3 regions of the Methylobacterium sp. E-046 genome follow, and region 3 is predicted to be linked to each of the others. Evidence: riboswitches for the same ligand, from Rfam matches in the RefSeq annotation. Region 3 holds a riboswitch; each other region holds the start of a gene.
The links. A riboswitch is a leader RNA that binds a small molecule or an ion and turns the genes downstream of it on or off. The one in region 3 is predicted to bind cobalamin.

Region 1 (2,259 bases), on a different contig from region 3:
CTGGGCTCGCCGAGGAAGCGAGTGACCGGCACGAAACCGAGCTGCTTGTTCACCGCGACCACACCGCGGTCGACGATGACGTTGTTGCGCGTGACTGAGGTCTCGACCGTCAGCCTGGTGTCGGGGGTGATCTGCCAGCTCAGGACCGGCGCCACGAACAGCCGGTCGGAGCCGACAAAGTCGCGGTAGCTGTTCTCGCGGCCGGCCGCGAAGTTGAAGCGGTAGAGCAGCGTCCCCTCGTCGTTGAGTGCGCCGCCTGCGTCGACGGTCCCGCGGAACTGCTCGAACGAGCCCCACAGGCCGCCCATCTCGACGAAGCGGGTGGTGGTGGGCTGCTTGGTGATGATGTTGACGAGGCCGCCTGGATCGCTTCGTCCGAACAGGGCTCCGCCGGCGCCCCTGAGAACCTCGATGCGCTCGATATTCTGCGTGTCTATGAGTGGTGGCGGCCCGCCGCGGTTGGCGGCCAAGCCGTTGCGGTAGATCTCGGCGGTGGTTACGCCGCGGATGGCGTAGGCGAAGGTGCCAAGCCCGCCGAAATTGTTGGTCTGCGTGAGGCCGGGGACATAGTCGAATGCGCGGTCGACGCGGGTCGCGTTGATATCCGTGATGAGTTCACGCGGTACGACGGTGACCACCTGAGGGACGTCGCGCTGAGGTGTGTTCGTCTTGGTAGCGCTGACCGCCCGGTCAGATCGGAAGCCCGGGGTCGGCCCGATCAAGCTGATGGCATCAACGGAGCGGCCGAGAACGTCGCCATCGATCGGGCTACCAGCTCCTCCCTCTACCGAGAGCGTTTCCAGCGTGATTGATCTGTCCTGCGCCAGTGCCGGCGTACCCAGCACCGCGAGCGCTAATATGCCGGTGCTGATGAAGATGCGTCTCGGGCGACGGCACCTTAGGTGCGTGGTAGTAGACGAACGCGTTGCCACTTGGCGAGCCCCACCGCTTGCCGGGGCCGCGTGTCGATGGAGCGCGAGCGCGACAGAAGGCGAGGTTTGCCCGTGTCGACCAGCGACCCACCGGACACCCCGCCCGCGAGACGAAAACCACCGCCGAGGCAGGTCTCCTGGCTCGCGGGTCAACACCTCTGCCTGGCCTTCCCGGTGCGAGGCACCAGTGACCGTCGTCGGCAGCGGCTCGCCGCTCACAGTTGCGGGGGCAGCGCCGGCATCGCCCGTCAGGGCCTACCGGCTTCCCTCTTAGCTCACGATCACAGGAACGTGAGAACCTTGGCGGCCGCACACTCGCTGTCGGTAGCCGATGGGTCAATGGCCACGAAACATTTGGTAACATCTTAGTTCACAGTGTTGCCGGTCAATCACACAACAGGAATGCTGGCCTACTAAAGCCGACCTGTGCTCCAGCGCGTTCTGCCTTTCTCCGCCCTAAAAATTCCAGCGACACGTCAGGCCTCTCAGGCATGCACGCCGCGACCAAAGCCTATTCCTTCTGGGCCAGGGCGGAATAGAGGTGCAGCACCAAGGGGGCGACACCTTCGCCCCGACGACGCCGCAATCAAGATCGGATTGCAGTCTCCAGAAGCTTGAGGTGTGCAGCTTTGTAGGGGTTAGTTGAGCCTATTGAGGCCCTTTTCGATGATCCGATCCAGGATCTGATCCCGGGTCAAGTTTATCTGCCGGACCTCCCGCCGCTTCGCGTCAATCCATTCTCTAATATACTTCTCCATTAGCTGATCGCGGCTAAGGCCCAACTGCCGGGCGCGAGCTTCGAGACGCTCGAGGAGGAACTCATCAATCTCGTGGGGGACCGCGACCTTGTCCATCGCTCAAGCCTTGTTCTGTTTGATATGCCGAGGCAGGGCGCGGGCAATATAGCTTACCGGATCAACACCGTTAAAGTTTTTCATAGCTCTCGTCTTGTGCAGCAAACCTCGCTCTGGATTAATCGTGATCTGCATCTTGTCAGTTATTGTGATGTTGAAAGCATCGAGTTCTTCAGTGTTCTCAAGCATAAATTTCGCACCTGAAATTAACGACCATGTTTCCGCTGCGGCGTTCTCATAATGTAAAATTTGTATTTCGGCCGCGCATTTTTGACACGGCAGACGATCGGAAAATGCTCTTTTCATCGAGCACGATTGGTGCTCAATAAGCCTTCGTTTTTTCTATTGTACGAAACGTACCTTCTACGGGCCGACGCAGATTAGCTAACCGCCGGCGAGTTACTCTTGCTTTTCACCTTATGACCTCGAACCTTGTAAGCGTGCGGCTCATCGCCATCGGTGATTAGGTGGTT
Region 2 (2,259 bases), on a different contig from region 3:
GGTGACCAGCGCCTATGATACCGGGATCACCGGCTGGGATCCGAACCCGGATGCCGCGCAGTCGAGCTTCGAGGACCCGCAACTCACGGCGCTCCAGGCTCCGCTGACCAGCGCCATGATCGACCTCTACGCACGCACGCTGAAATGGCCCGTGCCCAACGTGCGCTACGAGCTGCTCAACTCAGCCGTGAACCGCGGCTGGAGCTGGGGCTCCGGCCGGCAAGCCCCGGAGGTGCTGTCCAACCTGAAGGGAGCCCTCGCCCTGGACGGTCGGCTGCGGGTCCTCGTGGTGCACGGCTTCACCGACCTCGTGACGCCCTACTACGCCTCGAAGCTTCTGCTGGCGCAGGTCCCCGCCTACGCGGCGGGTCGCCTGAGCCTCGCGGTCTATCCGGGCGGGCACATGTTCTACACCCGCCCCGATTCGCGGGCGGCGTTCAGGACGGATGTCGAGCGTCTCTTCTCCGAGGCCGTGAAGGCGCGCGATGTCGGGTCCTCGGAAGCGCCTTCGCAAGCCCCTTCGCAAGTCCCCTGGCAAGCCCCGGCGGAGCGGCACTAGGCCGGACCCGCCGGGAAGGGCCGTTCCGCGAGCAGGCCGTTCGACGCGCCGCCGCCTCCGCACGACAGCCGAAAGTCTCACCCGACCCGCATCCCGCGCGGCAGGATCGCGGGTCGGGCGGCGCCGCTCGGAGGATGGCGACGAGATTCGGATCCCACCGGCCGCCGATCCGTTGTGCGGGGACGCCGTAGCGTCTACAAAGGGCCCGTGACGGTGCCCCGGCGACGGGGTGAAAAGGGAATGCGGTGAGGGGCGTAAGCCTCAAATCCGCGGCTGCCCCCGCAACTGTGAGCGGCGAGTGCCTGCCAGAGAGCCACCGGAGCGATCCGGGAAGGCGGCCGGCGCGCAGAGCCGCGAGCCAGGAGACCTGCCGTCACGCCAGGATCCCGCAATGCCGCCGGTGGGGCGGCTGGAGAGACACGCTGATGACCACTTCGACCCTCGCCCCCGCCGCACTCGGCACCCGCTCGGCCGAGCGACCCGTCGCCGTGGCACTCGCGGCGTTCCTCGGCCTCGGCCTGCTGTTCATGGCGGGCTTCTCGCCGGCGATCGCGCTCCACAACGCGGCGCACGACTTCCGGCACACCCAGAACTTCCCCTGCCACTGACGCCCTGACACAAGGGATGATCATCCGGCTTCTGTCGGCGGCGCTGGCTGCCGGCTTCATCGCGGCCATCGTCGTGACGGGCCTCGAACTCACGCTGACCTTGCCGCTGATCCTCGCGGCCGAGCGCTACGAGCGGGCGGAGCCCTCGCATCAGGCAGCCAAGACGTTGCCGATCGTGCTGGCTCATTCCGGTCACGATCATTCCGATGCCGATAAGGCCGGGCCGGATCGCGCCGCCCCGGAATGGCAGCCCGGTGCCGGTCTGCCGCGGATGGCGTTCACCGCACTCGCGACCCTGGTCGGAGGGGTCGGCTACGCCCTGTTGCTCGGCGCGGTGATGCTCGCCTGCGGGCGCGAGCCGACGGCGCGGACCTGCCTCGCCTTCGCGATCGCGGGCTTCGCCAGCGTCGCTCTGGCACCGGGTCTCGGCCTGCCGCCGGAACTGCCCGGCAGCGAGGCGGCCCCCCTGGCGGCCCGCCAGGCATGGTGGGTGATGACCGCGGCGGCAACTGGAATGGGCCTCTACCTGATCGCGATCCGCCGCTCGTTCATCGCCATCCTGGGTGGCCTCATCCTGATGATCATCCCCCACATGGTCGGCGCGCCGCAGGCCCCGGCCGGGACCTCCGAGCTTCCTGCGGCTCTCGCCGCGCAGTTCGCGTCGCGATCCCTGGCGATCGGCTTCGTGCTCTGGGTGATGATCGGCCTGGGATTCGGCTGGGCGTGGCACGCTTTGGCGCGCGACGCGGCGCGGGGTGCGGCCCGTGCCTGAGACCGTCCTGTACGTCTGCACGACCTGCCGCCGCGAGGGCGACGACCCGGACGGACCCCGCGCCGGGAGCCGCCTCCTCGATGCGCTGCGGGCCCGGGCCGGCGCTGATCCGCACCTGCGGATCGAGCCCGTGGAGTGTCTGTCGGTCTGCAAGCGCCCCTGCACCGTGGCCGTGGCCTCGGCCGAGCGCTGGACCTACGTGTACGGCGACATGGACCCGGCCCTCTCGGCCGAGACCATCCTGGCCGGGGTAGCCGCCTACGCGACGACCTCGGACGGCATCGTGCCCTGGCGCAACCGGCCGGCCGAGTTCCGCAAGG
Region 3 (2,259 bases):
CGCGAAGACCGAGGCCTGGCTCGTCTGCGTTGCGTAGGCAGGCCGCGCCCGGCCGTTCTGCGGGAAGACGCCCGGATCGTAGCCTACGAGGGGCACGCTGGTGGTCTGGTCAAAGTAGAAGTTGTTGGTGTGCCGGAAGTCGATGTGGTTCACGTCGAACCCGGCCACGAACTGGTTGGGCAGGCCGAACAGGCTGCCCCGGAACGTCGCGTCGAGCCGATCCCCGACCTGCTCCTGGCTGTGGTAGATCTCCAGGTAGTCGCCCCGGTTCACGAGTCCGGTGCCGCGGTTGTAGCTGTACTGCTCGACGTCGAGCCAGTGGCGCCGGCTGGTGAGCCGGTAGGCGGTGTTGCGGATCGTCATGTCGGCCGAGGGGGACCATTCGGTCTTGATCTGGGTCCAGTTGTCGGCCCAGGTGATCTTCGCGTCGCGGACGTTGTAGTTGTTGAACCGGATCAGATCCGGGATCCGTCCCTCGACCAGCGGCGTGCCCCAGTAGCGGGCGGGCTCCTGGTAGCCGAGATCGTGGCTCAGGGTGATGGCGAGGTTCGGGCTCGGCTGGAACAGGAGGGCGGCCGAGACCGCGAGGTTGCGAAAATCGCCCTCCGGCCGGATCCAACCGTCGGCGCGGTTGCCGCTGACGTTGAGGCGATACGCGAAGGTGTCGCCGAACTCGGCTTGCCCGATCGGACTGCCGGAATCGAGGGCGAGGCGCGCGACGCCGTCGGTGCCCACCACCGCGCGGGCGGTGTTGATCGGAACGAAGACCGGCTTCTTCGGGACCACGTTGATGACGCCGCCGATGGCGCCGTCGCCGTAGAGCACCGAGGACGGCCCGCGCAGCACCTCGATTCGCTCGACGTTCCACGTGTCGAACGGGAAGGTCACGGTGTTGGCGCCGACGTAGAAGCGCGTGCCGTCGTAGAGCTGCTGGATCGAGTTCGGGCCAGCGAAGCCGCGGGACGTGAACGCGCCGTTGCCGTTGCCGGGCGCCGCGATGGTGGTGATGCCGGTGGCGTCCTGGGTCACAGCGTCGGCGATCGTGTCCTGGCCGCGCAGCCGCGCGGTCTCGCCGGACACGATATCGAGGCTGGCCGGGGTCTCCAGCGGCGTCAGGCCGACACGGCTCGCAGTCCGGTCGGGCGTGCGCAGGTTGAGGCCGTTCGGCGGAAGGCGGCTCGGATCGCCGCCTGCACCCGCGACGGACAGTTCATCCAAGGTGACGGTCTCCTGAGCGGCGGTCGGACTGGCGAGGAGCGCGAGGAGAAAGCCGCAGAGCGGCGCCGTCCCGGTGAGTCTGGGGCGATGGGGCGATGAAGGCATGAGGGAAGCGGTCCGTGCGCGGCGCGCGCCGGCCCCCAAGTCTAAAAGCAGTGTAATAACATTGCAATTCAACGTCCACTCGGTGACGGCGCCGAAACGCGTGCGCGGCGGCCCGATGTCGGATTCGGGGAGTTCGAGAGGACGGAGACGGACATCGGGAACGGTGTCGCGGGCGCGCTTGCTGTGGCACGTCACCGCGAACGAGGCCTCGGCGACCGCCTCCCCTCGGGATTGACGGTGCCTCGACACCCGCCAGGACACCCCGCCCGGCGCGTTTCGCGTGTGACCACGGCTGACGGCAGGTCTCCTGGCTCGCGGGTCGCCGCCCTCGCACCGTCTTCCCGGGGTGACCCAGTGACGTGGTGGTGAAGGGCTCGCCGCTTACAGTTGCGGGGGCAGCCGCGGCTTCGGGGCGAACCCCTCACCGCGTTCCCTTTTGATCCCCAAGGGGAACCGTCGGCCGACAGCTTGGCCGTAGCGCGCCTGGGCGTCAACCGCGTGTCCGAAGGTTGCCGTGAATCGACGCGGGCGGTGCTCCGTTGCGGCTCCGGCGGGGACGCGGTGATCGGTTCGAAATATGGGTTGGAGCCCCTCTTGCGGGGATCCGCTTGGAGGCCCGAGCCTGCCCCGGCGCTACAATAGCTTGTCGGTGGCCGAGATCCGTGCCGATGACGGACAGCCCAAGGTTTTCCGGCTCCTCGGGAGCAGCGTCGCGTTCGCCGTAAGCGCCCGGAACGGCCTGATCCACGCGTTTTCAGGGGAACTCGGCATCAGGGTCTCGGTCTTCGGCGGCCCGCGCGTGGGGCGAATGACGTCGCGTACGAGGGGCTGGTCGGGCACGAGGTCCTCTTCCTGTTCCCGGTCGCCCTGCCGGCCGGTCGGCTCGACGGACAGGATCGCTTCGTTGGGACTCTGAGCCCTGATGGGCCCGCGTGG

Region 1: linked by a shared signal. The riboswitch ahead of MKK82_RS19560 (TonB-dependent siderophore receptor) and the one ahead of MKK82_RS17250 (TonB-dependent receptor) in region 3 are both predicted to bind cobalamin.
Region 2: linked by a shared signal. The riboswitch ahead of MKK82_RS07605 (CbtB-domain containing protein) and the one ahead of MKK82_RS17250 (TonB-dependent receptor) in region 3 are both predicted to bind cobalamin.

Annotation. Positions count from the first base shown of each region.
Region 1 covers NZ_JAKSYP010000183.1:265,183-267,441, forward strand. The annotation lists gene MKK82_RS19560 (TonB-dependent siderophore receptor) at 1-845, opposite strand, end outside; cobalamin riboswitch at 1,042-1,250, opposite strand; gene MKK82_RS19565 (ribbon-helix-helix protein, CopG family) at 1,571-1,786, opposite strand; gene MKK82_RS19570 (hypothetical protein) at 1,790-2,092, opposite strand.
Region 2 covers NZ_JAKSYP010000090.1:71,144-73,402, forward strand. The annotation lists gene MKK82_RS07600 (S10 family peptidase) at 1-559, shown strand, start outside; cobalamin riboswitch at 754-949, shown strand; gene MKK82_RS07605 (CbtB-domain containing protein) at 985-1,167, shown strand; gene MKK82_RS07610 (CbtA family protein) at 1,184-1,939, shown strand; gene MKK82_RS07615 (DUF1636 family protein) at 1,932-2,259, shown strand, end outside.
Region 3 covers NZ_JAKSYP010000176.1:68,462-70,720, forward strand. The annotation lists gene MKK82_RS17250 (TonB-dependent receptor) at 1-1,323, opposite strand, end outside; cobalamin riboswitch at 1,603-1,796, opposite strand.